Regions from separate parts of the Comamonas sp. 26 genome, predicted to be linked through region 2. Evidence: riboswitches for the same ligand, from Rfam matches in the RefSeq annotation. Region 2 holds a riboswitch; each other region holds the start of a gene.
The links. A riboswitch is a leader RNA that binds a small molecule or an ion and turns the genes downstream of it on or off. The one in region 2 is predicted to bind glycine.
Positions count from the first base shown of each region.

Region 1: linked by a shared signal. The riboswitch ahead of CLU84_RS15835 (D-amino acid dehydrogenase) and the one ahead of gcvT (glycine cleavage system aminomethyltransferase GcvT) in region 2 are both predicted to bind glycine.
Region 3: linked by a shared signal. The riboswitch ahead of CLU84_RS06185 (trimeric intracellular cation channel family protein) and the one ahead of gcvT (glycine cleavage system aminomethyltransferase GcvT) in region 2 are both predicted to bind glycine.

Region 1 covers NZ_PEFL01000002.1:266,003-276,586, reverse strand. Annotated here, with positions in the region: gene nhaA (Na+/H+ antiporter NhaA) at 1-420, opposite strand, end outside; gene CLU84_RS15840 (DMT family transporter) at 775-1,707, shown strand; gene CLU84_RS15835 (D-amino acid dehydrogenase) at 1,881-3,149, opposite strand; glycine riboswitch at 3,321-3,419, opposite strand; gene CLU84_RS15830 (amino acid permease) at 3,950-5,482, shown strand; gene dinB (DNA polymerase IV) at 5,697-6,914, shown strand; gene CLU84_RS15820 (PAS domain-containing methyl-accepting chemotaxis protein) at 7,049-8,605, shown strand; gene CLU84_RS15815 (hypothetical protein) at 8,690-10,584, shown strand, end outside.
Region 2 covers NZ_PEFL01000001.1:2,221,595-2,232,178, forward strand. Annotated here, with positions in the region: gene CLU84_RS10250 (DHA2 family efflux MFS transporter permease subunit) at 1-263, shown strand, start outside; gene CLU84_RS10255 (hypothetical protein) at 401-886, shown strand; gene CLU84_RS10260 (MBL fold metallo-hydrolase) at 1,059-2,132, shown strand; glycine riboswitch at 2,184-2,294, shown strand; glycine riboswitch at 2,313-2,440, shown strand; gene gcvT (glycine cleavage system aminomethyltransferase GcvT) at 2,507-3,643, shown strand; gene gcvH (glycine cleavage system protein GcvH) at 3,762-4,136, shown strand; gene gcvP (aminomethyl-transferring glycine dehydrogenase) at 4,242-7,145, shown strand; gene CLU84_RS10280 (ATP-binding protein) at 7,374-9,554, shown strand; gene CLU84_RS10285 (RluA family pseudouridine synthase) at 9,571-10,233, shown strand.
Region 3 covers NZ_PEFL01000001.1:1,352,377-1,362,960, forward strand. Annotated here, with positions in the region: gene mnmC (FAD-dependent 5-carboxymethylaminomethyl-2-thiouridine(34) oxidoreductase MnmC) at 1-1,452, opposite strand, end outside; gene CLU84_RS06185 (trimeric intracellular cation channel family protein) at 1,624-2,289, opposite strand; glycine riboswitch at 2,342-2,461, opposite strand; glycine riboswitch at 2,475-2,566, opposite strand; gene CLU84_RS06190 (oxidative damage protection protein) at 2,857-3,132, opposite strand; gene CLU84_RS06195 (sulfate ABC transporter substrate-binding protein) at 3,279-4,313, shown strand; gene CLU84_RS22325 (hypothetical protein) at 4,373-4,576, shown strand; gene ssuE (NADPH-dependent FMN reductase) at 4,730-5,323, shown strand; gene CLU84_RS06210 (sulfonate ABC transporter substrate-binding protein) at 5,553-6,566, shown strand; gene CLU84_RS06215 (aliphatic sulfonate ABC transporter substrate-binding protein) at 6,587-7,591, shown strand; gene ssuD (FMNH2-dependent alkanesulfonate monooxygenase) at 7,603-8,781, shown strand; gene ssuC (aliphatic sulfonate ABC transporter permease SsuC) at 8,792-9,625, shown strand; gene CLU84_RS06230 (ATP-binding cassette domain-containing protein) at 9,748-10,584, shown strand, end outside.

The DNA of each region.
Region 1 (10,584 bases), on a different contig from region 2:
GAGAGCGGGCATGGCCACGCCGCCTATGGCGGCCATCAGCGGCAGACTGGCCTGGCGCAGGCTTGCCAGCGCGCCGTTGTGCAGCTCGCGCCGGATCTCCATGCCCACGACCAGAAAGAAGGCGGTCATCAGCACATCGTTGACGATGAAATGCAGGTCAGTGCTGAAGCTCCAGGGCCCCAGCGTCATTGCGACGGGGGCGTGCCACAGTGCGAAATAGCTTTCAGCATTGCTGGAGTTGGCCCAGATCAGCGCCGCAGCCGCAGCCAGCATGAGCACCATACCGGCAAAGGATTCGATATGCAGCAGATGTGCAATTTTTGCCTGCATGTGCTCGGTAGCAGTTTGCAGGGCGGGGATGCGAGGAGAGTTTTGGGGTGCAGAAGGCGCAGGGGCCTGCACAATGGTCTGTGGGTCCATCTATCGATTCAGGTGTCTGAAGTCCTTTGCCCGAGATGCATAAAGGCATGAGGCAATGCCTCATTGCTGCATCAAACGCTGCAAACAACTGGCGCGCTGGCGGCCCGACCTGCGCATGAAGATTCACCTGCCATCACCACCGTATGTGGCGGGCACCCGCTGTGAATTGTAGCTAAAGCTGTTTGATTGGCTTCGATTTGAGGATATTTGTATTTGATGCGGCTGTCGCCATCAGTCCTGTATGCATTCGCATTTCACGTCACCTTGGCTCAAGCAGGCGGGCTGCATGAATTGCGTCAGCAGTCGCGAATGGGCGGCGCTATGCTGGTGCGGCAACAATAGAGAAGGCGAGTCATGTCGGGCATCGGAACGGAATATGTGTGGGTGATCGTGGTGCTGTTTGCGGCTGCTGCGCAGACGGTGCGCAACACGGCCCAGCGCTCGCTGACGGCGCAGGTCGGCACCATGCCTGCCACGCTGGTGCGCTTTCTCTACGGCTTGCCGTTTGCCGCTGTCTATCTGCTGGCGCTGTATGGCTTTGGCGATCAGCCACGGGCGCTGCCGCAGTTCAGCGCTGTGTATCTGGGCTGGATTGCGATGGGAGCGGCGTTTCAGGTTGCGGCCACGGCGGCTTTGCTGATGGCCATGAAGGAGCGCAACTTTGCCGTGGCGGTCACGCTGTCCAAAACCGAGGTGCTGCAGGTGGCCTTGTTTGCCGCCATGTTCTTGCATGAGCTACCAACACGCTGGGCGCTGCTGGCCATGGTGCTGGCCACTATCGGTGTGCTCATGCTGTCCTTGCCGCCGCGCGGGCAGATTTTTACGCTATCGGCATGGGCAAGCAAGTCATCGATGTATGGACTGATTTGCGGAGCCTGTTTTGCCCTGGCCACGATTGGCTTTCGTGGCGGCGCGGTAGAGATTGCGCGCCTAGGTGTGGACTCGCCCTGGCTGTCTGGTGCATGGGGTGTGCTGATAGCACAGAGCATGCAGTCATTGGTCTTGGGCGTCTGGATTGCGAAGACCCATGAACAGGGCCTGCGCCCCATCTTCAAGGCCTGGCGTATATCGCTGCTGGCAGGCAGCATGGGCGCGGCGGCATCGCTGGCGTGGTTTACCGCCTATGCTATGCAAGGCGCAGCGGCGGTGCGCACGCTGGGCATGGTGGAGGTGGTGTTCAGCTACCTCGTCTCGCGCCGCGTGTTTAGCGAGCAGCTGTCGCTGACGGAAAAACTGGGCATGGCGCTGATGATGCTGGGACTGGTTTTGATCTGTTTGCAGCTCTGAATTTGAGAGCTGCCCGCGCATGTTTTTTGCCACTTCTGTATTGAATAGTGAATAAAGTAGTCAGTGAGTAAGCGCAGGCAGCTCTTTAATCAATAGCGGATCAGCGGAGCACCAGACCTTGCAGGCAAAGGTCTGGTATGGCTTTATGGGTTGTCAACAATGAGTGGTGTGAATCAGGCTCTTGCTGGCGTCATGGAAGCGGGCCTTGGTGTCGTTGCTGTGCTGCCCAGAGACTGCTGAACGATATCGCCAACCATGTCGGCCGTGATGGCGGACAGCGTCCAGCCCAGGTGGCCGTGGCCGGTGTTGTAGAAAACGCAGGGCTTGCTGCCGCGACCCACGCGGGGCAGCATGTCCGGCATCATGGGGCGCAGTCCCGCCCATGGCACGACGCTGCGGGTGCTGACGCCAGGGAAGCATTGCTGCACCCATTCAATCAGCGGTCTGATCCGGTCGGCGCGGATGTCCTTGTTATAGCCATTGAACTCTGCCGTGCCCGCCACGCGGAAGCGGTCGTCGCCCAAGCGGCTGGTGACCAGCTTGGTTTCATCGTCGAGCAGGCTGACGATGGGCGCTGCCGAGCGGCTGACTTCATCGAGCAGATTGATGGTGATGGAGTAGCCTTTGACGGGGTAGATGTTGACCCGGTCACCCAGCTGCGATGCCAGCGTGCGACTGGCCGTGCCTGCGCAGACGACGATGCCGTCAAAGTTTGCTGTGCTGGTTTCCTGCCCTTGGCGGGCCGTTACGCTGGCTTGCTTGCCATGGGCGTTGACGGACAGAATTTCCTGCTCGTACAGGCAGCGCACGCCCAGGCGTGAGCAGGCAGCGGCCAGACCGCTGGTGAACTTGTGAATATCGCCGGTGGAATCGCTCTCGGTGTAATAGCCGCCGTAGTAGCTGCCGGACAAGGTGGGCTCGATGGCACGCATCTCCTGCGGCGTCACGGCGCGGCGCTCCAGCCCGCCTTGGGCCAGCAGTTTGGACACCCGGCCCGCATGCTCAAAGCCCGCCTGATTGCGGTAGATGTGAAGAATGCCTTCTTTCTTCAGGTCGAAATCAATGCCTTCACGCACGGCCCAGTCAAACAGATGCTCGCGCGCCGCAATGGCGAGGCGGGCGGTCTCTGCGGTGTTTTTCTCGTAGTGGGGAATGGCAGCCAGAAATTCGCAGAACCACGAAATTTTGTGCCAGCTGGGCTTGGGGTTGAGTAGCAGCGGCGCATCGCTTTTGAGCATCCACTTGAGGCCCTTGAGAATGGTGGACCAGTGGTTCCAGACCTCGGCATTGGAGGCCGATAGTTGTCCGCCATTGGCGAACGAGGTTTCCATGGCGGCGTAGCGCTGCTTTTCGAAAAGGGTGACGGAAAAACCGCGGCGCGCCAGGGCGTAGGCGGTGGTCACGCCCGTGATACCACCACCGATAACGGCGATTGTCTTCATGATTCAGGTTCCAGAAACGTCAAGGGTGGAGCCCGTGCGCAACATACGCAGCGGACGCCCCCTCTGTTCTGGACCTGAGAGATTCACGAAGCAGCGCCAGGGGCGATATTCGCTTGCTCCTTCGGTATGCCCGGCGGACGATGACGTCTGGACATTCTTCAGAGTGTTAAAGCAGTGATGCCGATCCTTTTGCCTGAGAGTTTCCGGGGCGGTTGCTCCTTCGGCGCTGCATACGAAAGTTTTCGCTGCAGTCTCTCTCGGCACCACTAGGCTGAGAGCCTGATGGCGAATGTAGGTAAAAGTCGGGTGGTTGGGTATACGGGTTTTCTAGAGTTACTGGCTTTGCTGGCGTTCAAGTTTCTGAAAAATAGATAGCGGCTTGCGCCTGTTATTGAGGAGTCTTGAAGCCGAATAATGCGTAAGTGGCCTAAAGGTAAGCGCAAGAAGCTTCCAATTTCATAGCGTAAAAAGCTGTCAAGTGGGTTTGAGCAGCCCCAGAGTCAGCCCCTGCATTGGCGCAGCCGGGTATGGCCGTTGAAGGTTTTGGGCAAAATGACATCTTTGCCTGTCAACTGGCCTAGCGATATCACCGCTTTGCCACTGAAGCGCCCGACTGGGGTAGCTGCCGATACAGGATGCAACGGGCCTTACCGGCCTCGGCGTTCTGCTTCATGGCTTCGTTCCTGTGTCCTTGTTGTCTGCGATCGCATTGGTCGCTTTTTTGCGTTGCTTGCCGCAACGCCTGCGGGATGGTTGGGTGTTTTGTGCAGATGGGCGCAAACCAATACAACAAGACATTTATGTCCCAACCCAACTCAAGCCAGCAACCCGCGCATACCGCGCTGGCGACTGGCAGCAGTGACAACGCGAAACCCCAGTTGCACCGGGTGCTCAAGCAGCGCCACCTGAGCATGATTGCCATTGGCGGAGCCATCGGCACAGGTCTGTTCGTGGCCTCTGGCTCGGCTATTTCGCAGGTCGGCCCTGGCGGCGCGGTGCTGACTTATTTGCTCATCGGCATCATGGTGTACTACATCATGACCAGCCTGGGCGAGCTGGCCGCGTTCATGCCGGTGGCAGGTTCTTTCTCGACCTACGCATCGCGCTATGTGGATCGCGGCTTTGGTTTTGCGCTGGGCTGGAACTTCTGGTTCAGCTGGGCCGTGGTGGTGGCGGTCGATCTGGTGGCGTCACAACTGGTGATGGCCTATTGGTTGCCCGATGTGCCGGGCATTATCTGGAGCGGAATATTTCTGCTGCTGATGGTGGGCCTGAATGCTTTTTCAGCCCGAGGTTTTGCCGAAGCCGAGTACTGGTTTGCGCTGATCAAGGTGGTGGCCGTCGTGGCTTTTCTGATCACCGGCGTGCTGATTCTGTTCGGCATTATCAGCAACGGTCATGTGCCAGGTTTTGAGAACTGGACTACGGGCGATGCGCCGTTTGTGGGCAATTTCGCCACCTTTGTGGGCGTAGCCATGATCGTGGCCTATTCCTTCCAGGGCACGGAGCTGGTCGGCGTGGCCGCTGGCGAATCCGAGAATCCGCGCGAGAACGTGCCGCGTGCCATTCGTCAGGTGTTCTGGCGCATTCTGCTGTTCTATGTGCTGGCCATCATCGTCATCGGTTTTCTGATTCCCTATACCGACCCGCAACTGCTGCGCACGGATGTGGCCGATATTGCGGTGAGCCCGTTCACGCTGGTGTTCCAGCACGCGGGTCTGCTGTCGGCTGCTACGGTGATGAATGCAGTGATTCTGACCTCGGTGCTGTCTGCCGGTAACTCCGGCATGTATGCGGCAACGCGCATGCTTTTCAATATGGCGACCGAGGGCAATGCTCCGCGCATGTTCTCTCAATTGACCAAGAACGGCGTGCCGCTGTATGCGCTGATCGGCAGCACGCTGATTGCCAGCCTGTGCCTGTTCTCGTCACTGTACAGCCCGCAGGCCGTCTATATCTGGCTGCTGAATCTGGCAGGCATGACGGAGTTCATCGTCTGGCTGGGCATTGCCGTCAGCCACTATCGCTTTCGCCGTGGCTATGTGATGCACGGGCATGACGTGGGTGACCTGCCTTACAAGGCGGGTGCTTTCCCGTTTGGCCCCATCTTCGCGTTTGTGCTGTGTCTGGTGGTGACGTTGGGCCAGAACTATCAGGCCTTCCTGGAAGACCGTATTGACTGGGGTGGCGTGGTTTCGACCTATCTGGGTATTCCGCTGTTTCTGGTGTTCTGGCTGGGTTATTGGCTGGTCAAGCGCAATACCTGGGTCAGCTATGCCGATATGCGGTTTGATGAGCTGGAAGACATCAAGCGAGAAAAAATCTCCTCCTGAGGCGCTTTGCGCCTTCCCCTCTCTAGCTTAGCGGGAGGGGGACAACAGCATCGCTGCGGGGGCAGCCCTTGCTTGCTGTTTCCTGGTGGGTGTATGCCTGTTTCAGGCATTGCTGCTGATTCTTGCCAGCGCAGGCAAAATCGGCAGTGTGAGTGATTCTTTAGCCCCCTTTTCAGATGCTTCAGAGCTTCCCAGACGCATTGCGCATCTGGATATGGATGCGTTCTACGCGTCTGTGGAGCTGCTGCGCTATCCGCAGCTCAAGGGTTTGCCGGTGGTGATTGGCGGCGGGCGCAGAGCGCCCGATAACGCCTTGCTGGTAAAGCACGCGGGGCTGCCGCTGTCAGAAATTCCGGTGGCTGATTTCCCTCTGCTGCGCGACTACACGGGGCGCGGCGTCATCACGACGGCGACCTATCCGGCTCGGCAGTTCGGCGTGGGCTCGGCCATGGGCATGATGAAGGCCGCCAAGCTCTGCCCGCAGGCTATTTTGCTGCCGGTGGACTTTGCCCAGTACCGGCGGTTTTCGCGCGAATTCAAAGAAATCATTCTCTCCATTGCTCCGGTCATGGAGAACCGGGGCGTGGATGAGGTCTATATCGACTTCACCCATGTACCCGGTGGCCAGCGTGAAGGCGGGCGTGTGCTGGCGCGCTTGATTCAGAAAACCATTTTTGAAGCTACGGGCCTGACCTGCTCGGTGGGCGTAGCACCCAACAAGCTACTGGCCAAGATGGCCAGCGAGTTCAACAAGCCCAACGGCATCTCGGTTGTTCAGGCTGACGATTTGCAGACCAAGATATGGCCTCTGGCTTGCCGCAAGGTCAACGGCATAGGGCCCAAGGCCGATGAAAAGCTCAAAAATCTGGGCATAGAAACCATTGGCGATCTGGCCGCGAAAAGCTTGCCGCAGTTGCTGCAATGGTTTGGCAAGTCCTATGGACACTGGCTGCACGAATCCGCATGGGGCCGCGATGAGCGGGCGGTGGTGACCGAGAGCGAGCCGGTATCCATGAGCCGCGAAACCACGTTTGAGCGCGACTTGCATGCCGTGCACGACAGGGCTGAACTGGGGGCCATCTTCACAGACCTGTGCGAGCGCGTGGCGGAGGACTTGCAGCGCAAAGGCTATGTGGGCCGCACTGTGGGTATCAAGCTGCGCTATGACGACTTCAAGATCGCGACGCGCGATCAGACTCTGGCCCTGCCGGTGCAAGATGCTGCGGCCATTCGCCAAGCCGCGGGACAATGCCTGAAGCGAGTACCGCTGGGCAAGCGCATGCGGCTGCTGGGGGTCAAGGTTTCGGGTCTGATTTCAGAGCAGGCCTGGCAGGCCAGTGCGGACGACCCTGCGGCGCGGGAGTCGTTGCTGAGGCCGCAAGTCTTGACTTCCATCAAGAACCTGGACCCCTACACAGCATCTCTGTTCTGAGAGTCGCTAATCCAGCATCTTTGCTGTGCGATGATCCGAAGTGTGAATTTGTGTATCTGGTTAGCCAGCATCGCCGGAATGCCTGATCGCTCACTCTCTCATTAAAAAACAGGCTCTTTCGAGGAGTGCAAGCCATGCGCATGAACCTGCCGGTATCCCAACAAAACTACAACTTCCCCGGCGATGAGCTGCTGGTTTCCAGCACCAATACCAAGGGCGAGATCACACATTGCAACCCGGCGTTCGTGCGGGTCAGCGGCTTCACCTATGAGGAGCTGATTGGTCAGCCGCATAACCTGATTCGCCACCCCGACATGCCCGCCGCAGCCTTCAAGGACATGTGGCGCACCATTGCCCACGGCTACCCGTGGACCGCGCTGGTCAAGAATCGCCGCAAGAATGGCGACCATTACTGGGTACGTGCCAACGTCACGCCCATCATGGAAGGAGGAAAGCCGCGCGGTTATCTGTCGGTGCGCACCAAGCCGTCAGTCAAGGAAGTGGCCGAGGCAGAAGCCCTTTACGCACGCATGCGCACGGAAGAAAAGTCAGGTCAGTCCAGCTTTCGCCTGCGTGCAGGCGAGGTGCGCCGCCTTGGCCTGATGGGCCTGTGGGACAGCCGCCAGGATGTGGGCCTGGTCGCACGCATGGCGTGGTTGCTGGCGGTACTGGCGGTGCTGGTTTTGCTACCTGACATGATGGGCTGGCAGGGCACAGCCGCCTGGGGCTGGCGCGCAGCCAGTCTGGCGGCAGGCGGTGTGTTTGTGCTGTGGCGTTTTCATCGCCGCTGCGTGGCCGGGCTTGACGAAGCCAGCCGCTTTGCGGCCGATGTGGCGGCTTGCAATCTGAGCACCGAGTCCAATCAGAGCTACAACGGTGCCATGGGCGCGCTGATGCTGAGGCTGCAGCAAATTCAGATCAACTTGCGCGCCGTGGTGGGTGATGTGCGAACCGAGGTGCAGGGCTTTGCTCAGACTGCCCATGAAATTGCCCAGAGCAGTCTTGATCTGGCGGGCCGCACCGAGTCGCAGGCCAGCAACCTGCAGCAGACGGCGGCATCGATGGAAGAGATTTCAGGCACGGTTTCGCAGACGGCAGACACCGCACAGTACATGGCGGGTGCCAGCGATGAAAGCAGCAAAGTTGCCAGCCGCAGCGGCGCGGCCATCAGTGAGGTGGGGCAGGCCATGGAGCGTATTCGTGGTTCATCGACCCGCATGAGCGAGATCATTGGCGTGATTGAAAGCATTGCCTTTCAGACCAATCTGCTGGCGCTGAATGCAGCTGTGGAAGCCGCGCGTGCGGGCGAGCAAGGCCGTGGCTTTGCCGTGGTGGCGGGCGAGGTGCGGGCACTGGCCCAGCGCAGTGCCGAGGCGGCCAAGGAAATCAGCGTGCTCATCAACCGCACGGTGGATGGCATCAACGACGGCAATGCCCGCATGCGCTCTGCAGGTCAGACGATTGACGGCATGGTGCAGGCCGTGGACAAGGTGGGCTCTCTGGTGCACCAGATCAGCATTGCCACGCGCGAGCAGTCGATTGGCATTTCGCAGGTCAATGAGGCCGTTGCCCAGCTTGACTCTGTGACGCAGCAGAACGCCGCGCTGGTGGAGCAGTCCACCAGCTCTGCCCAGTCGCTGCGCCAGAGCGCCAAGACGCTGGAGCGCTCGGTGGATGTCTTCCATCTTTGAACGCGTAGTTTCCCTCCCCTTTAAAACAAAAAAGGCAGCTGCCAAAGCTGCTTTTTTTGTGTCTGCTTTCGGTAGGATTGCGACATGAGTGTTGTGCTGATCCTGATTGCCGTTGCGGCGCTGGCCTTGTGTTTACTGGTCTGGTTGCTCTCGCGTTTGCGCGATGACTCCAGACCTTCGTCGTTTTCAACGCCTGCGTCAGCGGCTGACAAACCGGCGGGTGCGGTCAGCGCGCAGGCGCAGTCGCAGGCATCACTATCAAATAAAGAGCTACCAGCACATGCAGATAAAGCGCCAGAGGCCAATAAGGATGTGAGCTTTCGCATGCAAGGCGAGCGCGGCATGGGGGGGCCGATCTTTGGCGATGTGATGTGTGCTGACGGTGTCTACCTGCCCCATGTCTGGGAGAGTGATCTGCATACCTCGTACGACGGGCGCTGGTTGCGCACGGGCTTTTACGACAGCGAAACTGCGCATCTTGTGGACCGCAAATCACGCCGTAGCTGGCTGATTTCAAAGGGCGACGCTGAGGTGCTGGACGCTGTGCACTGGCGCGTGCCGCGCTGGAATGGCGAGACTCTGAACGAAAGCGGCATTGCAGACGATGCGCATGTGGTCATGTCCGATGCCAGTTTTGAAGCCTGGCTGGCCGCGCATGTGGACGCCACGGCCCAGCCGCTGGTGGCTCTGCGCGATATCTGGGTGCCGCTGGAGTGCGTACCTGCAGAAGCGGGTGACCAGCAGCCACACCTGCCTGTGGCACCGCCAGTACTGCGAGAAGATGGGAAAACGCAGGCACCCAATGTGGCTGCGCCCGAGCTGACGGTGGAGCGCCACTGGCCCGCATCGCTGCGCAGCTTGTCTGACCCGCTGCAGCCTCTGCGCCAGGCCAGCTGGGCGCTTAGCATGAATGGCAAGCCCACCGGATGGCTGCTGGATCAGGACCCCGCCATGGTCTGGCGTGACGATGGACAGGGGCTGGCTCTGTATGCCACCCCCGATCAAGGTGAGGACAGTTATCTGCGCCGACTGGTGGTCTGGATGGCAGAGCAGAACTGGCAGCAATGGCCCCAGCCCCTGCCTGCCGATCGCAAGTCTTGGGCGGTAGAGCCTTTCTGGCCCGATGAAGTAGACCCGCGTGCACCGCTGCAATGGAGTGGTTCCGTGTTGCTGCAGCGCGTGCAGGTCGATACCGCTGATCTTGAGCGGCTGCATGACGGCACCAGCCTTAGCTGCGTGACCAGTCGCACCGAAACCTGTGCCGGGCATGCGGCAGATGGGCAAGTGCAGCTCAGGGCTCAACCCGTCACCACCTTTTGCTGGCTGCGTGACCCGGCCCAGCCCCATGTCTGGCGTGCGCAAAGCGATCCGGTAATGGGCAAACCGCTGATCTGGACGCTGAGCAAAGAAGCCAAGGATGAGCAGGGCGAGACATCGGCCTGGAATCTGCAATGGGGCGACAAGCACCTGAGCGGTAGCTGGACTCTGGAGCATGTGATCGTCAAAGGGCGCTGGGCCGTGCTCATGCCTTTTGGGCGTGCGCCAGAGCGTGGCGGTGCAGGGCAGATTCAAATCTGGGACGGTGAACGCCTGCAGACGGTGGATTTACCTTGGCCGGTAATGCGCCTGTGCCCGTTGCCTGCGCTGGATGGCAGCATGGCAATGCGCGTGGAGCTGATTGCGCTGACAGCCTGCCTGGATGAAAAGGACTGGAATCCCAGCACGGGCAGCTGGCGCTGGAATATGCATTCGGTTTCGTCCAGCCATCTCTCGCGCCCGGACTGGCGCGCGCTTTACCAGTGCCGTGAAATTGCCCCCGATGCCCAAGGCCACTGGCGCTTGCTGCCGCGCTGGCGCGAGGCCAAGCAAATTCAGCACCCCTGCGCTGACGGCGATTATGTCTGGCGAGATGCCGTGCGTGGCGATGCCCTGTGGTGGTGGGGCGGGCAGAACGAACGGCTCAACAGCTACTGGAGCGA
Region 2 (10,584 bases):
CTCACCTCACAGAGCTGCTGGTGCAAGGCCAGGGCACGTTTGCCATCACCGTAAAGCAATTGCAGGCGGCGGGCATGAGTGCAGAGCAGGCCTATGCACAGATCAACCGGCTGATTGACCAGCAAGCCTTCACCCGCGCTGCGGACGATATCTTTCTGGCATCGTCCTTTCTGTTCCTGAGCCTGATCGTGCTGATCTGGTTCACCAAGCGCCCTGCTCCGCAGGCCGGTGGCGGAGCAGACGCAGCCGCTGGCGCGCATTGAGAAACGCAGAGTAAAAGCACAGAGTAGTAACGCCAAGCTTCAAGCCAAAATAGCTGCCAGCGCTTTATCCATCAGCGTTGGTAGCTATTTTTTTGAGAGAAAAAGGCGCTTATTGGAACTTGGGCAAGAATACTTTCATGCCTATTTCAAACTTCTCCCGCCCTGCGGCCATCTGCGCCATTACCCTCGCAACCGTGGTGCTTGGTGCCTGCACCACGGTTGCACCGGATAAGCCCGGCAATACGGAGAGCGCGCAAGCCACGGTGAGCCAGCCATCATGGCCAGAATGGACACGCACAGAATGCATTCCTATGGCCCAGCTGGATCAGCAACCCCAGCTGCGCCGCCAGACAAGCCCGATCATCCAGTCCAGCTGGTTTCCCAAAGGGCTTCACACCACCGTCACCTTCTTGCTTGAAGTCACTCCTCAAGGCGAGCTGGGCCGCGTGCTCTGGCAACCCGCCAAGACCGACCCACGCATCGTGAAAACCATTCAGACGTCGCTTACACGCTGGAAGTTCAAGCCCGGCATGCGCCAGGGCCAGCCCGTCACCACCTGCTTCGAGCAGCCTTATGAATTGATCTTTCCGCCCATCAATGAACCGGTGGCGAATACACCTTAGAGCACCTTAATACGTCGTTGCTTCGCCTCAAACGCAAACCTCCGGTTTGCTGGGTAGCGTTAGCCGCTCTTAATCCGAACCTTTCACTCAGATACGGCTGCTTGCAAGTTTGTGCTTGCAGTGCACAAGCCCAGCCTCAACTATTCACTCTGACTGACTTCAGGCCCTGCACTTGATTCGCTTTTCATCTTCAATCGCTGACTATCAGGCATCGCCCCAGAACCGGGACGGGCTCTTTCACAACGTCCATCCGCGCCCAGCCAACGGCCCCAAGCCGGATGCCAGAACGCTGTGGAAATTTCTGTTCAACAAGCCCGCCAACACCGAGCCCGGCAGCGCACTTCCCCTACAAAAACTCAGCCGCGCCGCGCTGGATGCCGCGCCTGAGCGCAGCCTGTACCGCCTAGGTCACTCCACTGTGTTGATCAAGCTGCGCGGCGGCTGGTGGCTGACGGACCCCGTCTTCTCTCTGCGCGCTTCGCCGTTTTCCTTTGCCGGGCCCAAACGTTTTCATGCACCGCCAGTTGCGCTGCATGAACTACCCCCGCTGCATGGCGTCATCCTCTCGCACGATCATTACGACCATCTGGACCGTGCCACCATCCGTGCGCTGGCTCCCAAAGTGGGCGTATTCCTTTGCACGCTTGGCGTGGGTGACCGACTCATGGACTGGGGCGTTCCCGCCGCAAAAGTCCGCCAGCACGACTGGTGGCAGAGCAGCGAAGTCAATGGCCTGCGCATGACCGCCACACCCGCCCAGCACTTTTCAGGCCGTGGGCTTGGCGACGGGAACCGTACGCTGTGGGCATCGTGGGTGATTGAAGATTTGCAGAGCGCATTGCCACTGCGCGTTTTCTTCAGTGGCGATGGCGGCTACTTTGACGGTTTTAAAGAGATAGGCCAGCGCTTTGGCCCCTTTGATCTGACGCTGATGGAAACCGGTGCCTATGACGAGCACTGGCCCTATGTTCACATGCACCCACAGCAAACGCTGCAAGCCCATCAGGACCTGCAGGGCCGCTGGCTGCTGCCGATTCACAACGGCACCTTCAATCTGGCCATGCACGCGTGGTGGGACCCCTTCGAGCAGATTTTGTATCTGGGCCAGCAGCAAGCCATCCCCGTCGCCACACCCATGATGGGCGAGCGTATCGACCTGAACCAGCCCCACGCCTGCAGCCCTTGGTGGCGGGCCTGCATGCCCCAAAACGCATTCACTGCGGCCTCTGTGCCAGAGCTATCGTAAACCCCAGCCTGCCAGAAACTATTCAGGGCTGGTCAGACAGTTCTACTAGAATTGCCACTGTCAGGAGAGAGTGCTCTCAGCTTCACGCTGCAACGCACCGCCGAAGGCGCAGACACCCCACCTGGTGCCCAAACGCTCAGGCAAAAGGACTGACAAGCGCTGCCGCGCTGAATGCAGGCAGCGTTCCTTGCTGGAGAGAGATGCCGCACTACGCAATTGCGCTAGGTGATGGCATCCACCGAAGGAGCAAACCGCCCGACTTCACTGCGGCGGCGAATCTCTCAGGTAAAGCGGACAGCAGGGCAAGCCCGCTAGGCATGGCAGCCGCCGTGCATAGCCACTCATCTTGGTTTGAATGACCGGAGCGCTTGCCTGTGACTGTTGCCGATATTTCTTCCGACCTGCGCACCACGCCGCTGTTTGCCCTGCACCAGAGACTAGGCGCCCGCATGGTGCCGTTTGCCGGTTACTCCATGCCCGTTCAGTACCCTCAGGGACTGATGGCCGAGCATCTCCACACCCGCAAAGCCGCAGGCCTGTTCGATGTTTCGCACATGGGTCAGTTGCTGCTGCGCGGCCCTGACGCAGCGGCTGCGCTTGAATCGCTGATGCCCGTTGACATCATAGGTCTTGGTCTGCACAAGCAACGCTACGGCCTGCTGCTCAACGAGCAAGGCGGCATTCTGGACGACCTGATGTTCGTCAACCGGGGCAACGACCTGTTCCTCATCGTCAACGGTGCCTGCAAGGCGGCCGATATTGCGCATATCCAAAAACACATAGGCCAGCGCTGCAAAGTCCTGCCCCTGCCCGACCGCGGCCTGCTGGCGCTGCAAGGCCCACAAGCCGTAACTGCGCTGGCCCGGCTGATCCCCGGCGTGAGCGATCTGGTCTTCATGACTGGCAATCACTTTGACTGGCAAGGCCACGCGCTCTACATCACGCGCAGCGGCTATACGGGCGAGGACGGTTTTGAAATTTCCGTGCCCAGCGACGCTGCCGAGGCTCTGGCCGAGACATTGCTGGCCCAGCCCGAAGTCGCACCCATTGGTCTGGGCGCGCGCAACTCTTTGCGTCTAGAAGCGGGTCTGTGCCTGTACGGCAACGATATCGACACCACCACAACCCCGGTGGAAGGCGCGCTGAACTGGGCTATCCAGAAGGTACGCCGCACCGGCGGTGAACGCGAAGGCGGCTTTCCCGGCGCGGCCATTGTGCTTGCGCAGCTGCAAAATCCGCAGCAGCTCACGCGCAAGCGTGTGGGGCTTGTGGCCCTTGAGCGCATTCCCGTGCGCGAGCCTGCGGTGCTGGAGAACATGGACGGCCAGCATATCGGCCACATCACCAGCGGCCTGCTCAGCCCCACGCTGAACCAGCCTGTGGCGCTGGCCTATGTGCAGCCCGACTATGCGGCAGTGGATACCGAGATTTTCGCCATGGTGCGCGGCAAGCCCGTGCGCATGAAGGTAGCTGCCACGCCGTTTGTGCCCACCCATTACTACCGCGGCTAAGGCTGCCACCGCAGAACAGTCAGGCCAGTTCGCCAAACAGGTCACAGAACGCCGCTAAAGTGCGCGCTGGACCTTTCTCAAACATCTGATTCCCCGAATCCCCCATCTGGAGCCTTCCATGAGCATCAAGTATTCCAAAGAACACGAATGGATCAACGTCGCTGACACCAATGCCGCCATCGTCGGCATCACCGTCCACGCGCAAGACGCGCTGGGCGATGTGGTGTTTGTGGACCTGCCCGCAGTCGGCTCCACCTTCAAGGCTGGCGATGTCGCTGGCGTGGTTGAGTCCGTCAAGGCCGCCGCTGATGTCTACATGCCCGTGACCGGCGAAATCATCGAAGTCAACGAAGCCCTGCGCGACGACCCCGCACTGGCCAACAGCGACCCGCTGAGCACCGGCTGGTTCTTCAAGGTCAAGATGAGCGATGTGAGCGAGCTCGAAGGTCTGATGGAAGAAACCGCTTACAACGACTTCGCCAAGGACAATTAATTGGCACACGGCCTTCGCAGACGCGAAGGCCGTTTTTTTATGGCAAACGTCCGACACCACTTGCCGGTGCTTGCCAGTCACAGCTTTCGAGAATAGGTCCCTCCCATGCTGATGTCGCCCCCCGCTCCCGTTGCTTCGCTGGAGTCTCTGGAAAACTCCCGCGAGTTCCTCCCCCGCCATATCGGCCCTGATACCGACGAGCAGCAAAAAATGCTGGACGTCATCGGCAAGCCCACGCTGAATGCGCTGATTCGTGACGTGGTGCCCGCATCCATCGCCCGCCCCAAGCCCATGGACTTGCCCCCGCCTGTGACTGAAGCGGCAGCGCTGGCTGAACTCAAAGCCATTGCCAGCAAGAATCAGGTGCTGAAAAGCTTTATCGGTCAGGGCTACTACGGCACACACACGCCGGGCGTCATTCTGCGCAATATTCTGGAAAATCCCGCTTGGTACACAGCCTACACGCCGTATCAGGCAGAAATCTCGCAAGGCCGCATGGAGGCACTGGTCAACTTTCAGACCATGGTGACTGACCTGACCGGTATGCCGATTGCCAATGCATCCATGCTGGACGAAGCCACGGCCGCTGCCGAGGCAATGACACTGGCCAAGCGCTCGGTCAAATCCAAAAGCAACCGCATCGTGCTGGCTGGTGATGTTCACCCCCAGACCATTGAAGTCATCCAGACCCGTGCCCAGCCCATTGGCATTGAGGTGCTGGTCGCCAACAGCCAACAGGAATGGGAAGCCGCACTGGCGGGCGATCTGTTTGCCGCCGTCATCCAGTATCCGGCCTCCAGCGGCTGGATTGTGGACTGGAAGGCCGATGTGGACGCCATCCACGCCAAGCAAGCCGCCGCCATTGTGGCCACCGATTTGCTGGCCCTGACCCTGCTGACACCGCCCGGCGAATGGGGGGCCGACATTGTGGTGGGCAACAGCCAGCGCTTTGGCATGCCCATGGGCGCCGGTGGCCCGCACGCCGCCTTCATGGCTTGCCGTGACGAGTACAAACGCTCTCTGCCCGGCCGCCTGGTCGGCGTCAGCGTCGATGTGCATGGCAAGCCCGCCTACCGTCTGGCCCTGCAAACACGCGAGCAGCATATTCGCCGCGAAAAGGCTACGTCCAATATCTGTACGGCGCAGGTGCTGCCCGCAGTCATCGCCAGCATGTACGCCGTCTATCACGGCCCGCAAGGCCTCAAGCGCATTGCCCAGCGCGTGGCACGCTTTACCGCCATTCTGAGCCGTGGTCTGGCACAACTGGGATTCAGCGCCCATCACCATGACACGGCCTTCGATACGTTAAGCCTGCACACCGAGGGCGCTACGGATTCCATAGCTTCTCGCGCTGTATCCAATGGCGTAAACCTGCGAAAAGCCTTTAATGACTATCTGTGCATCAGCCTGGACGAAACCACGACCCGCGCCGATGTTGAGCTGATCTGGAGCATCTTCGCCAAAGACGACCAGGCCCTGCCCACGATTGAAGCCATGGATGAAGGTGCGCCCTCGCTCATTCCCGAGGCTCTGCAGCGCAGCAGCGCCTTCCTGACCCACCCGGTCTTCAACACCCACCATTCCGAAACCGCCATGCTGCGCTACATCCGCAGCCTCTCGGACAAGGACTTGGCACTGGACCGCAGCATGATCCCGCTGGGCAGCTGCACCATGAAGCTCAACGCCACCAGCGAGATGATCCCCATCACCTGGCCAGAGTTCGCCAACATCCACCCGTTCGCCCCCGCCAGCCAGTTGCAAGGCTATGCGGAACTGGACGAGTTGCTGCGCGGCTGGCTGTGCCAGGCTACGGGCTACGCCGGCATCAGCCTGCAGCCCAATGCAGGCTCGCAAGGTGAATACGCCGGTCTGCTGGCCATCAAGGCCTTCCATGAATCCAGGGGTGACGCGCACCGCAATATCTGCCTGATTCCCAGCAGCGCCCACGGCACCAACCCGGCATCTGCGCAAATGGTGGGCCTGCAGGTCGTGGTTACCAAGTGCGACGACAACGGCAATGTGGACATGGATGACCTGAAGGTGCATTGCGAAAAGTACAGCTCAAAATTAGCCTGCATCATGATCACCTACCCCAGCACGCATGGCGTGTTTGAGACGCAGGTCAAAGAGCTGTGCCAGCTGGTACACAGCCATGGCGGCCGTGTGTATGTAGATGGTGCCAACATGAACGCACTGGTCGGCCTTGCCGCACCCGGCGAGTTTGGCGGCGATGTAAGTCACCTGAACCTGCACAAAACCTTCTGCATTCCCCACGGCGGTGGCGGCCCCGGCGTGGGCCCCGTCTGCGTGGTCGAAGATCTGGTGCCCTTTCTGCCTGGCCATGCCACGGGCGGAGATACTCGCGAAGTAGGAGCCGTCAGCGCAGCGCCCTTGGGCAATGCAGCCGTTTTACCCATTAGCTGGATGTACATCCGCATGATGGGCGAGCCAAGTTTGAAGCTGGCGACCGAAACCGCCATCCTCAACGCCAACTACATCAGCGCCAGGCTTCAAGATCACTTCCCCACTCTGTACGCGGGCGAACACGGTCATGTGGCGCACGAATGCATCCTGGACCTGCGCCACTTCAAGGAAAGCTGCGGCGTGATGGCCGAAGACGTGGCCAAGCGCCTGATTGACTACGGCTTTCACGCGCCAACGCTGTCCTTTCCCGTGCCCAACACGCTGATGGTGGAGCCGACGGAGAGCGAGAACCTGTACGAGCTGGACCGCTTTATCGACGCCATGATCGCCATCCGCGCCGAGATTGCCGAGATCGAAGCGGGCAAGCTGCCACAGGATGACAACCCACTCAAAAACGCACCGCACACGGCCGAGACGCTGCTGAGCAGCGAGTGGAACCACAGCTACAGCCGCGAGACTGCCGCCTACCCCATGCCCGCCCTGCGCCGCGCCAAGTACTGGAGCCCCGTGGGCCGGGTGGACAACGTCTATGGCGACCGCAACCTGTTCTGCAGCTGCGTGCCCATGGACGCTTACGACGACTGATCGTTAAGAGTGTGCTGAAGCTCAAAAGCCAGTGTGTTTTAGCGCACTGGCTTTTTTGTCAAAACACCTCTATCGCCCATCTATCAAGCGCAACAAGCTATGAATTGATGAGCAAATAATGCGCCATCGCTTGGGCCTAAGCAAAGCCCAAGAGACTTTTGGCAAGCTGCAAGCAGCGCCCCCGCTTACACTGCCGGTGACTTACTCGCTACCCGGCACCTGCCGTCCATGAGCTCTTCTGAACGCCCCCTCCCGCCTCCGCCCCCCGCCATTGATGATGGTCTGCCGCTGCATGCCCTGCTGTCGCCGGGGGGCGCGCCCCTGGGCTTGAGCGCAGAGACCCTTCCACTGGTGCCCGAGGATGAAGATCCGCTGCAGGCGCTGGTGGCCGAGCTGCGCAACTATCAGCATGAACTCGAGTTGCAAAACGAGGTGCTCAACTACAGCCAGGCTGTGGCAGAAAGCGCCTCAGAGCGCTTCGAGACCCTGTTTGCCAGCATTCCGCTGCCCCTGCTGGTGCTCGATGAGTTTGACATGGTGGTACAGGCCAATGCCATGGCGCACCGCGCCTTTCAACCCACCGAGAAAGACCGGCTGCTGGTCAACTTCAAACCCTTTGTGCACGAGAGTGATACCCAGCGCGTGGCCATGGCGTTTGAGCAAGCCAAGGCCACGGGCCGCGCTGAAGTGCATGAGGTGCTGTTTCAGATCAACGAGCAGTACGAGCTGTGTGGTGACCTGCATATTTCCGCCGTGGCCGTGCACCAGCAAAACGGACCCGCCACCTGGCAGTATCTGTGCGCCGTGGTCAACCAGGGCCCGCTGCTCGCCGAGCGCAAGACGCTGCAAGAGCGCAACCAACAGTTGCACACCAGCGAGCGGCGGCTGGAGTCCGTCATCAACTCCTCGCTGGATGCCATCATCTGCATCGATCAGCGCCAGCGCATCACCGTCTTTAACCCCACGGCAGCCGCGCTATTTTTATGCTCACCACAAGATGCGCTGGGCAGCCCGCTGGACCGCTTTCTGCCAGACGCCACCCAAGCGCTGGCATTTGCCTCTCTAACCACGCAGGCCGTGCTGGGCGAAATGACGGGCATGACCGTCAGCGGACGCGAGATTCCGGTCGAGGTCAGTGTCTCCTTTGAGCACCACAGCAGCGGCGACACCACCACGATTTTTGCCCGCGACCTGACCAGCCGCAAGCGCGCTGATGCCCAGCGCAACGCGCTGGAAACGCAGCTGCGCGAGTCCCACAAAATGCAGGCGGTGGGCACCATGGCTGGCGGCATTGCCCACGACTTCAACAACATCGTGGGTGCCATTCTGGGCAATGTGGAACTGGCCAAGGCCGACAGCACGGGCAACCCCGCCGCCATGGAAAGCCTGCGCGAGATTGAAAAAGCTGGTCGCCGCGCCCGCGATCTGGTGCGCCAGATTTTGACCTTCAGCCGCAATGACAAGCCCGAGCGCCGCCCCGTGCAGGTGCAGGAAGTCATGTCTGACACGGCCCGCCTGCTGCGCGTGACCTTGCCGCCCTTCATCGGACTGCAGCTGCTTGAACCCGACAATCTGCCACCTTTGATGGCCGACCCCACGCAGGTAGAGCAAGCCCTGTTCAACCTCTGCAACAACGCCATGCAGGCCATTGGCAACCAGCGCGGCATCATCCAGATGCAGGCCATGCGCATTGCGCCAGACAGTTATCAATGCGAGCGTCTGGGACTGCCCGTGGCCGAATATCTGGCCTTCATCGTGCAAGATTCCGGCCCCGGCATGGATGCGGTCACCCAGCGGCGCATCTTCGAGCCATTTTTTACGACCAAGCCCGTTGGCCAGGGCACGGGACTTGGCCTGTCGGTGGTGCACGGCGTGATGCGTACGCATGGCGGTGCCGTCGATGTCCACAGTGAGCTGGGCCAGGGCAGTTGCTTTACGCTGTACTTCCCCTTGAGCGACAAGCACGACGCTAATTTTGATTTCGCTGAGCCCATCGCTGCCAAGCCCGTGGCCCTGCCCGCCGAGCCGCCCGAGCCCAGCGGCTCCCGCCATGTGATGTATGTGGATGACGATCAGGCACTGGTCTTTCTCTTTCAACGCCTGCTGCGCCGCCGGGGCTATCAGGTCTCGGGCTTTACCGACCCGCACGAGGCCATGGAAGCACTGCAGGGCGCGCCCAGCCGTTATGACCTGATCGTGACCGACTACAACATGCCCGGTTTCAGCGGCGTAGATCTGCTCAAGCAAGCGCTGCAGATCAACCCTCAGTTGCCGATTGCACTGGCATCGGGATATGTCACTGCCGAAATCGAGCAAGCCGCCATTGCCGCGGGTGCCAAGGCGCTGATCCACAAGCCCAATGATGTGCAGGACTTCTGCACCACCGTGCATGAGCTGCTGAACCCTTGAATTTTTGATGACGTTGATGAGTGAACTGAACTGCGTCTATGAGGACGAGCACCTGCTGGTGCTGAACAAGCCCTCCGGCCTGCTGTGCGTGCCCGGCCGTGGCCCCGACAAGCAAGACTGCCTGAGCCTGCGCGCCCTGCAGCATTTTGGCGATGCGCTGGTGGTGCACCGTCTCGATCAGGCCACCTCCGGTCTAGTCATCATGGCGCGCAACCTGCCCGTGCAGCGCCAGCTCAGTCAGGCTTTTGCCGAGAGGCAAATCCAAAAGCGCTATGTGGCGGTTGTCACTGGCGAGCTGCCATCTGTCCCCGTTACCGCCGATGAAGAGGGCTGGCAGCTGATTGACCTGCCCATTGCCGCCGACTGGGAGCGCCGCCCGCTGCGCATCATCAACCATGAAACCGGCAAAAGCAGCCAGACGCTGTGGAAGGTGCTGGAGCCTGTCAACCACTATGGCCTGCCCGCCACCCGCGTGCTGCTAAGCCCGCTGACAGGCCGCACCCACCAACTGCGCCTGCACATGGCCGCCACGGGCCACGCCATTCTGGGCGATGCGCTTTATGCCAGCGGAGAGGCCCTCAGCGCAAGTCCTCGTCTTTTGCTGCATGCGGCAGCACTGGAGATGACACACCCCATCAAAGGGACTCTGCTAAAAATCGAAAGCGCTCCTGACTTTTAAGCGCCCTCTTCCCTAGGCAGATACCACGGCCTCGCCGAATTGCACAAAAATTCAGCAAATCACAAAAATCAGCGAAACAGCTACACACCGCGCTACAAAAACACCAAGAAGGCCACTAAGGCCACCGCTTTACGCAAAATTCCAGCGCCAGCCATGTTTGAGCAGTTCAAATGAAGGCAGAGCTATATCCATAGCGCACTAGCTGCTATGCCTGACATAGCAAAAACCGCCCGCCTGCACCACCCCCTGCATACCCTGTTGCCTTCGGCAACCACTCGATTAACCTGAGCTTCTTTGCGCAAGCTGCATGTGCAGTTTTTGCGTTTCACGAACATCTAGTTTCGAAGGAAG
Region 3 (10,584 bases), 870 kb from region 2:
CGCCTGAGTCTGTGCCGTATGCTCGGCCACGCTGACTTGCCCGCGTATGGCTTGCAGCTCCCACAGTCCGGCATTCATGCCACTGGCTTGCAGCAGTGTTTTGCTGGCCGGGCCCAGCGCCAGAACCAGCATGTCGGCCTGGGCAATGCTCTGGCCCTGCAGGTTCAACACCTGCCACTGACCGTTGACTTCATCGCGCTGCAGCCTGGCGGCATCGGTATTGCCCTGCCACTGAATAAGGGTCGATTGCATCAAAGCCCGTACCAGTTGCGCAGGCCTGACCCAGCCCGCCTGCGCGTGCCACAGGGCGTGGCTGTCATCAGGCAAGCGGGCGGCTTGCAGATGCTGAGCAGTAGCGGGCTTGCTCCACTGCAGGCCCCAGCCGTGCTCGGCGCTGCCTGTCTTCAGCCATTGCGGTGGTAGGTGGGCGGGCTCGTTCAGGTCATGCTCCAGCACGCCGCCATGGGCCCAGTCCTCGTCCGTTTGCAGTTTTTGGGCAGCGCTCAGTTGCTGCAAAGTTTGTAGCGTGGTGCGCACGCCGCTGCGGGACAGACGCGATAAAACACTGTCATCGGGTGAGACATGGGGGCAGAACAACCCTGCAGGCAGACCCGATGCACCGGCAGCGGGCTGCGCAGCACTGTCGAGCACGGTGACTTGCCAGCCCCGCCTTGCCAGACTGGCTGCGGCGGCTGCACCGGCCAGCCCCGCACCCAGCACCAGGCAGTGGCCTGGTTGTTTGACGGGCGCAGGCAGCCCATCCGCACGGTGGCGGGGCTCCCACGCAGGGTTGTAGCTGGCCTGCAGGTTGTGTCGCTTGGGAGGCGTTCCCGGCACTTTTTTGACGTCAAAGCCCTGTGTCTTCAGGGCTTGCCGCACGCTGCCAGCCACGCACCAGGTCGCCAGCTGCGTGCCACGGCGGCAGTGGCGGGCGATGTTTTTCATGGCATCTTCATCCCATAGCTCGGGGTTGAGCTGGGGCGAAAAGCCATCGAGGTAGACGCTATCTGCCGTGAGCTGCTGCTTGCGCAGCATGGTCTGTGCCGGGCCTATATACAGCGTCAGCAGAACTTGGCCCTCTTCAAAAGACAGGCGGTGCACGCCTGGCAGCAGCCCCCACCACTGCTCGGCCAGTTGCAGGCCCAGTGCGCGCAGCTGGTCATCTGCAGGCAAGGACTGCAGCAGGTCTTCGCGAGAGACGGGAAACGCCTCAACCGAAACGAAATGCAGCAGCCGCGTGCGCTGCGGGTCAGCTTTCCAGGCCGCCCAGGTCACCAGAAAGTTCAGGCCAAAGCCAAAACCGGTTTCCAGAATCCGCCATTGCGGCGTATTGGCCCATGCAGCAGGCAGGCCGCAGCCGCCCAGAAAGACATGGGTAGCCTGATCGAGGCCGCCATCTTCGCTGCGATAGCGATCCTGAAAACGAGAGCTGTAGGGGGTGCCATCAGGCATCCATGTGATGGGTTCAGACATGGCAGGGGAAAACGCATCCACAAGGCGTGATGCTTAAAACTGGTGCGGTGTAAGTATCAGGGACAGCGAGCAAGAGCCGTCTCGCAGCGAGGCTGTCGTCCCCCTCTCGCAGAGAGAGGGGGAAGCCGCAAAGCGGCTCAGGGGGGAAGTTTATTCCCAGCGTTGCTGGTAGGAGAAGACAGGAAGACGCCATTTAAAACGAATGGCCGCCATACGAAAGGCCAAGCCACCGGCAAAACAGACGATGGTGCTGATATTGGGGCTGACATCCAGGTGACGCAGGCCCAGGAACATCAGGCATACGGCCAGCGACACGCTGGCATATAGCTCGCGGCGGAAGACGACGGGCACCTGGTTGCACAGCACATCACGCAAAATGCCGCCGCTGATGCCGGTAATCATGCCCGCCATGATGACGACGATGGTGGGGTAGCCCAGCTCCAGCGCGGTGTTGCAGCCGATCAGCGAGAAGGCGATCAGGCCCATGGCGTCCAGCAGCAAAAACACTTGCTTGAGTCTGTGCATGTGGCGTGCAATCACCGTGGTCAGCAGGCCGAAGCTGATGACCAGATACACATATTCGGGATGCTGCGTCCAGCCAATCGGGTAGTGGCCCAGCACCATGTCACGAATGGTGCCGCCGCCAAGGGCTGTGACAAAGGCAATGACGACGACGCCAAAGATATCCATATTGCGCCGGCCCGCAGCAAGCGCGCCGGACATGGCTTCGGCAGTGATGGCCACCAGATAGATGACCAGCATGACGGTGAAATTGGCGGTCTGGAACGAGTCCAGCAAAGAGACGGAAGGAAGCATGACGGCACTTGAAAATAGACCAGCCACTCACATCAACAGGAGTGTCTGGTTTGCCTCTCCCGCTGTCCTTTTACCTGAGAGTTGCGCATGTGCACCTTCGCGGTGGACATGCTTGCCCCTTCGGTGAGCCCTGCAAACTTGTGATTGCGGGCTGCTCTCCAGTTGGCGATATCCGGGCCTTGTCTGACCCACCTGCGGTACTTATTGCCTGAGCGATTATGGGAGTTTGCGCCTTCGGCGGGAACCGTTGCAGGTTCCGCTCTCCCGCAGGATGGGCGCGATTTTAGCCAGTTATGGCGGTGTTTTACGGGTTAGTACCTGTGTTGCCTGGGTTTGATGATCTGTTTTTTGTTTTATTTGAAGTCTGGCTTTTCGTTGGCGGCTGCGATGGCGATGATGGAAAGTTAATTTTGATAGCTGCTCGCGCTTGCTGTGCTTGGGGTATAGGCAGGTTTTCCTTGATGCCTGACTGTGACAAATCTGGCGCCTTTGGCCGCAGCCAGCAACAAAAAAGCCCCGGGCAATGCCACGGGGCTTTTGTATCTGAGGTCTCTGACTCAGGCGAGCTTACTCAGCGCTTGGAGGCACGTAGCCCTGAGCCGCATCTGCTCCGCCACCAAAGAAATGATTTTCCATCTGACGGGACAGGTACTGGCGGGCGCGCGCGTCGGCCAGGTTCAGGCGGTTTTCATTGATCAGCATGGTCTGGTGCTTGAGCCAGTCGGCCCAGGCCTGCTTGCTCACGCTTTCATAGATGCGCTTGCCCAGTTCGCCGGGTGCAGGGGGAAAGTCCAGGCCTTCTGCATCCTGATCCAGCTTGATGCAATGAACGGTACGTGCCATGTGTAGGGTCCTCTTGTGTGATTACAGATGTTTAGGTAATAACAAACTGAAATCTTAGTAGTTTGAGTTTTAAGACTGCGGATCAAGAATGCATAGCAACGGGGGAGAAGAAGCCCGTTATCCATTCACTCCAAGAACACAGTCCAATGAAAAATCGTCGCAACTTTATCAAGTTTCCTCTGGCTGCCGGTCTGATTGCTGGCTTGACCCTCTCCGCTCTGCCCACATTGCCTGCTTTTGCACAACAAAGCGGCGTGCAATTGCTCAACGTGTCCTATGACCCGACTCGTGAGCTGTATGTGAATTACAACCAGGCGTTTGCCAAGCACTGGAAGGCCACGCAGAACCAGGATGTGACCATCAAGCAGTCGCACGGTGGCTCGGGCAAGCAGGCGCGCTCCATCATTGACGGTATTGATGCTGATGTCGCCACGCTGGCGCTGGCCGGTGATATTGATGCGCTGGTCAAGAACGGCAATGTCAAGGCTGACTGGCAAAAGCGCCTGCCGCACAACAGCGCGCCTTATAGCTCGACCATTGTGTTTCTGGTGAAAAAGGGCAACCCCAAGGGCATCAAGGACTGGGACGATCTGGTCAAGCCCGGCGTGCAGGTAATTACGCCCAACCCCAAGACCTCGGGCGGTGCCCGCTGGAACTATCTGGCCGCCTGGGAGTTTGCCAAGCGCAAGTACGGCGGTGATGCGCAGGCCAAGGATTTCATCACCAAGCTCTACAAGAACGTGCCCGTGCTGGACACCGGCGCGCGTGGCTCCACCGTGACCTTTGTGCAGCGTGGTCTGGGCGATGTGCTGCTGGCCTGGGAAAACGAAGCCTATCTGGCGCTCAAGGAATTTGGCCCTGAGAAGTTCCAGATCATTGCGCCTTCGCTGTCCATCCTGGCTGAGCCTTCGGTAGCCGTGGTCGACAAGGTGGTGGACAAGCGCGGCACGCGTGCCGTGGCCGAGGCTTATCTGAAGTACCTGTACTCCGAAGACGCCCAGCGCATTGCCGGCAAGAACTTCTACCGCCCCACCGATGCCAAGGTGGCGACCGAGTTCGCCAGCCAGTTCCCCAAGCTGGAGCTGTTCACCATCGACAAGGCCTTTGGCGGCTGGGCTGCGGCTGACAAGGCGCACTTTGCCGACGGCGGCAGCTTCGACCAGATTTACGCCAAGAAGTAAGCACAGCGCGGCGGGCTGGCCCGCCGCACACCAGATCACAGCAACAACAGGAGCGGGTAATGAGCAATTTCTGGAGCCGTCTGGGACAGTCTTTTTTGAGCGCAGGAGCCATGAATGCACGCCAGCCGCTGTTGGCGTGGGAGGCTTCGTGGGACGAGGCCGAGGCACTGATTGCCAGCGGCAAGCTGTGGCCTGAGCCGCAGCAAACTCAGGCCGGGAGCAGGGAAGCGGAGACATCCCCCGGCACGGCGCAGCAGCCTTGAAGCCCTCAACACCACCTTTGATACCTTGTGATATGAAGCCTTGCCGTACGTTTGTACCGCCTGTGGCTTTGCACCTTGTCTGAAACGCCAATCTACGATTTTCCGGGCCCTGTTCGCAGCTCCTAAAGCACTCCCACAAAGATAAGCCAAGCCATGTCGATTTTGCTGATTGCCGGAAGTCCCACACAGCCCTCGCGCTCCACATCCTTGCTGCATGCCGTGGCGAGCCGTCTGCAGGCGCAGGGCCTGAGCACTGAACCCGTGCTGCAGCTCAACCAGCTGGACCCCGCAGCGCTGCTACTAGCCCAGTTTGATCACGCCGAAATTCGAGCCATCACAGACCGTGTGGCGCAGGCCGATGCCGTGGTGGTAGCTACGCCGGTCTACAAAGCGGCTTATAGCGGGCTGCTTAAGGTTTTTCTCGACGTGCTGCCCCAGACCGCGCTCAAAGGCAAGCTGGTTTTGCCGCTGGCCACAGGCGGCAGCCCCCACCATATGCTGGCGCTGGACTATGCCCTGCGCCCCGTGCTGCAGTCGCTGGGTGCGCGCCACATCCTGCCGGGCATTTACGCCACCGATCAAGGCGTGCCCTTGTTGCCCGAAGGCGGCTATGGCCTTACCCCGGATATTGCCGAACGGCTGGACGACGCCGCCCAGTTGCTGGCCACTGACCTGCGCCGCAGCGCGCAATGGGCTGGAAACCACTTTGAAAACATCGCGTTTACTGACGTGCGATGTAGTGTTTGATCTAGCTCTCCTCTGAGCGGCTGCGCCGCTTCCCCTGCGGGGCCGACGGCCTCGTGGCTTCGTTGTAAGGCGGCCCTTGCTGGCCATCCTTTCTTGCGCCCCTAACGCACTCCCATTGTTTTTGATAGCAGTCCCCGCGCTGTGAAGGCCGAGTTGCGCCTGAAAAGTGCCCAAAACAGGTCTGAACACCAGAGGCCTGTGGACTGCCCCTTCCAAGGATTGAATTCTCATGACTGATCGCAACATCACCACCTCTCGCGTTTCGACCCAGCTTTTGAAAACCACCCGCCGCCAGTGGCTGGCGGGGACTGTGGCCTCGGCGCTGGCACTGGCGTCGGGCCAGCTGCAAGCCCAGCAAAGCAATGGCGCACAGCGTGTACTGCGCGTGGGTCACCAAAAAGGCTGGCTCTCCATCCTCAAAAATCGCGGCACGCTGGAAAAGCGGTTGACGCCACTGGGTGTGTCTGTGCGCTGGGTGGAATTCAACGCCGGCCCCGTGCAGCTGGAGGCTCTGAACGTCGGCTCCATAGACTTTGGCGATGTGGGTGAAGCCCCGCCCATTTTTGCGCAGGCCGCCGGTGCGCCCCTGGTCTATGCCGGTGCCACCGTGGCCCGCCCCGGTCTTGAGGCCGTGATCGTACCCAAGGGCTCGGCGATTCGCAGCGTGGCTGACCTCAAGGGCAAGCGCATTGCCTATAACAAGGGCTCCAACGTCCATTACTTTCTGGTCAAGCTGCTGGAAAAGCATGGCCTCAAGTACGGCGATGTGCAGTCCGTCTTTCTGGCCCCCGCAGATGCCCGTGCGGCATTTGAAAAAGGCTCGGTCGATGCCTGGGTGATCTGGGACCCCTTCTTGGCCTCTGCCCAGAAGACGCTGGACGCTCGCCTGCTGGCCGATGCCAAGGGCGTGGTCAACAACCGCGCCTACTACTTCACCTCACGCGACTTTGCCAGCCGTAACGCCGATGTGCTGCGCATTGCGATTGAGGAAATTGCCGTTGTCGACAAATGGGCCAGCAAGAACCAGAAGGCCGCAGCCGCTGAGCTGTCGCAGATTCTGGGGCTGGACACCTCCGTGACCGAGCTGTACCTGAGCCGCGCCGAGTTTGGTACCCAGGCCGTCAACGGTGAAATTCTGGCCGAGCAGCAAAAGATTGCCGACACCTTCTTCGACCTCAAGCTCATCCCCAAAAAGCTCAACCTGCTGCACGCCGCACCTGTGGACTTGCTGGCCAGTCGCTGATTCATGAAAGAGATCCGATCATGAGTGCTTCATCCTCTATTCCCCGCTTTTATCGAGGCCGTCGCCAGGCCTTGCAACTGCTGGGCACCACGGCGCTGAGCTGGGTGCTGGCCGACCATTACGCCAGTGCTCAGGCCAAGCCTTTGGTCGGGGCACCGGCCCAGTTACGCATCGGCTACCAGAAGTCAGCGGTCAACCTGGTGGTGCTCAAGCAGCATGGCGTGCTCGAAAAACGCCTGCCGCAGACGCAGATCAGCTGGCTGGAATTTCCCGCCGGGCCGCAACTGCTGGAGGCTCTGTCGGTCGGCAGTCTGGACTTCGGCCTGACCGGCGACTCGCCGCCCGTGTTTGCTCAGGCCGCAGGCAAGGACCTGCGCTATGTGGGGGCCGAGCCGCCCAAGCCCGAAAGCTCGGCCATTCTGGTGCAGTCCGATTCACCGCTGCGAACCCTGGTCGACCTCAAAGGCAAGCGCATTGCTTTGCAAAAAGGCTCCAGCGCCCACTATCTGCTGGTGCGTGCGCTCGATAAGGCGGGCATTGCCTGGGCCGACATTCAGCCCGTGTACCTGGCTCCGGCCGATGCGCGTGCCGCATTCGAGCGCAAGAGCGTGGATGCCTGGGCCATCTGGGACCCGTACTACGCGGCCACCGAACTCAGCATCCGTCCACGGGTGCTGAGCAATGGCGAAGGGCTGACGGGCAACAACTCCTTTTATCTGGCCTCTCGGGCGCTGGTGGAGCAGCAGCCCCAGCTCATACATGCGCTGTTCGAGGAGCTGACTCAGGCCGACCAGCTGGTGCAGCGCTCGCGCCAGGAAGCCGTGCAACTGGTTGCCGCTTTCAGCGGGCTGGAGGCCAACGTGGTCAGTCGCTTCATAGGCCGCCGGCCCAGTTCTCCCACATCGCTGCTCAGCCCCGTCATGGTGGCCGATCAGCAGCGTGTGGCCGATGCATTTTTTCGTCTGGGCGTGATTCCACGCCAGATTCGGGTCGCCGACATCGTCTGGCAGCCATCCAAGGTCTGAGGAGATATTCCATGCAAGTTTTCTGGTTCATTCCCACTCATGGTGACGCCCGCTATCTGGGCAGCAGCGAAGGTGCGCGGCAACTCAGCCACGACTATGTCAAACAGGTCGCTGTCGCCGCGGACAGCCTAGGCTATGAAGGGGTGCTGATTCCCACCGGTCGCTCTTGCGAAGATCCATGGGTGGTGGCTTCCAGCCTGATCCCCGTCACCAAGCGATTGAAGTTTCTGGTGGCTGTGCGCCCAGGGCTGCACCAGCCCAGTCTGGCGGCGCGCATGGCGGCCAGCTTTGACCGGCTCTCTGGCGGGCGCTTGCTGATCAATCTGGTGACCGGCGGCGATCAGGCTGAGCTGGAGGGAGACGGTGTGTTTCTCGACCATGCCACGCGCTACGAGCAGTCGGCAGAGTTCATCAAAATCTGGCGCGAAATTCTGGCGCGCAGCCATGAGGGTGGGTCGCTGGACTTTGACGGCCAGCATCTGCAGGTCAAGGGCGCCAAGCTGCTGTTTCCGCCGCTACAAAAACCGTATCCGCCTGTGTACTTTGGCGGCTCATCCCCAGCCGCCCATGAGCTGGCGGCAGAGCAGGTCGATGCCTATCTGACCTGGGGCGAGCCCCCGGCCGAAGTCGCCAAGAAGCTGGCCGATGTGCGCGCCAAGGCCGAGCGCCATGGCCGCAAGCTCCAATTCGGCATTCGCCTGCACGTCATCGTGCGTGAGACCGATGAGGAAGCATGGGCCGATGCCGAGCGCCTGATCAGCCGTGTTCAGGATGAAACCGTGGTGCAGGCGCAGGCCGCGTTTGCGCGCATGGATTCGGAAGGCCAGCGCCGCATGGCTGCCCTGCATGCAGGTGGCAGCAAGCGCAGCCGCAAGGATCTGGAGATCAGCCCAAATCTCTGGGCCGGTGTCGGACTCGTGCGTGGCGGTGCCGGCACGGCGCTGGTGGGCAGTGCACAGACGGTGGCTGATCGCATCAAGGAATACGCCGATCTGGGCATCGACACCTTTGTGTTCTCGGGCTATCCGCATCTGGAAGAAGCCTATCGCTTTGCCGAGCTGGTCTTCCCGCTGCTGCCGCTCAACCTGCAGCAAAAACTGGGCGGCGGCAGCCCCAGCGGCCCGTTTGGCGAGACCGTCGCCAATCTGTACTCACCGGGCCGCGATCAGGGTCGGGTTTCGCAAAGCTGAAGGAGACGGCATGAGTGATGTTCAAACGCTGGCTTTGAAGCCCGCAACTCAGCCGGTGCCCCGTCTGGAGCAGTTTGCCCGGCAGGTCGGTGTGCGGCTGCTGCCCTGGCTGGTGCCGCTGCTGCTGATTGCCACATGGCAGGCAGCATCGGCCTACGGTTGGCTGTCGACCCGGGTACTGCCCGCTCCGCTGGATGTGCTGCGTGCCGCCTGGACGCTTGCCGAATCGGGCGAGCTGTGGACCCATGTCAGGGTCAGCGCCGGGCGTGCGCTGGCTGGGCTGGCCATAGGCGGCAGTCTGGGTCTGTTGCTGGGGTTGCTCACAGGCTCGCTGCGCTGGGCCGAGACGCTGTTGGACTCCACCATCCAGATGGTGCGCAACATCCCCGCGCTGGCGCTGATTCCGCTGGTCATTCTGTGGTTTGGCATTGATGAGTCGGCCAAGCTGTTTCTCATCAGCATCTCGGTGTTCTTCCCCATCTATCTCAACACCTTTCACGGCATTCGCAATGTGGACCCGGGGCTGATCGAGATGGGCAAGAGCTACGGCCTCACGCGCTGGCAGCTGTACCGCGACATCGTGCTGCCCGGCGCTCTGTCTTCCATCCTCGTGGGTCTGCGTTTTTCGCTGGGGCTGATGTGGGTGATTCTGATCGTGGCCGAGACCATTTCGGCGCAGGCCGGCATTGGCTATCTGACCATGAATGCCCGCGAGTTTCTGCAGACCGATGTGGTGCTGGTGGGCATCTTGCTCTACGCCATTCTGGGCAAGCTGGCCGACGTCTTTGCACGCAGCCTGGAGCGCTGGTGGCTGCGCTGGCATCCGAACTATGGGACCCCCTGAGTCGCTGTGCGACTTGCCCCTGAGGGGACGACATTCATGCAGCAGGGCGGCCCTTGCTGGATGTCTCTTGCCTGGGGTGTGACGGTTTTTGAGGTCAGTGAAAAGAATGACAGGAGCTTGTGATGAGCAATTTATGGAGTCGTTTGACGCAGTCGCTGGTGAGTTCCGGTGCCTTGAATGCACGCCGGCCGCTGGAAGCCTGGGAGGCATCGTTGGACGAAGCGCAGGTGCTGGAGCTGGCCGGCCAGCTGCGCAGTGAACAGGATGAGGCCGATCGCATCAAGCCTCAAGGCGTGCAGCTGCAGACCCGGCAGTTGACCAAGCGCTATGGCGAGCGGGAAGTGCTCAAGCAGGTGCAGCTTGATGTTCAGCCCGGCGAGTTCATCGCCATCGTGGGCCGCAGCGGCTGCGGCAAGTCCACGCTGCTGCGGCTGGTGGCGGGGCTGGAGGGCGCGAGTGCGGGTCAGTTGCTGATCGATGAAGCCGATGTCAAAGCGGCCAAGCAGGACACGCGCATCATGTTTCAGGACGCACGCCTGCTGCCTTGGAAGCGGGTTCTGGACAACGTGATTCTGGGTCTGCCCGAATCGGCCAAAGAGCAGGGTCGCAAGGTGTTGGCGCAGGTAGGGCTGGCCGACCGTGAAAACGAATGGCCTGCGCGCTTGTCTGGCGGCCAGCGCCAGCGTGTGGCCCTGGCCCGGGCCCTGGTGCACCAGCCGCGTCTGCTGCTGCTCGATGAGCCGCTGGGCGCTTTGGATGCGCTGACGCGCATTGAAATGCACCGCCTCATCGAAGGTCTGTGGCGCAGCCACGGTTTTACGGCTTTGCTGGTTACCCACGATGTGCAGGAAGCCGTGGCGCTGGCTGACCGCGTGGTGCTGATTGAAGACGGGCGCATTGCGCTCGATGAACGCATAGACCTGCCACGTCCCCGTGTGCATGGTGATGCGCGCTTTGCG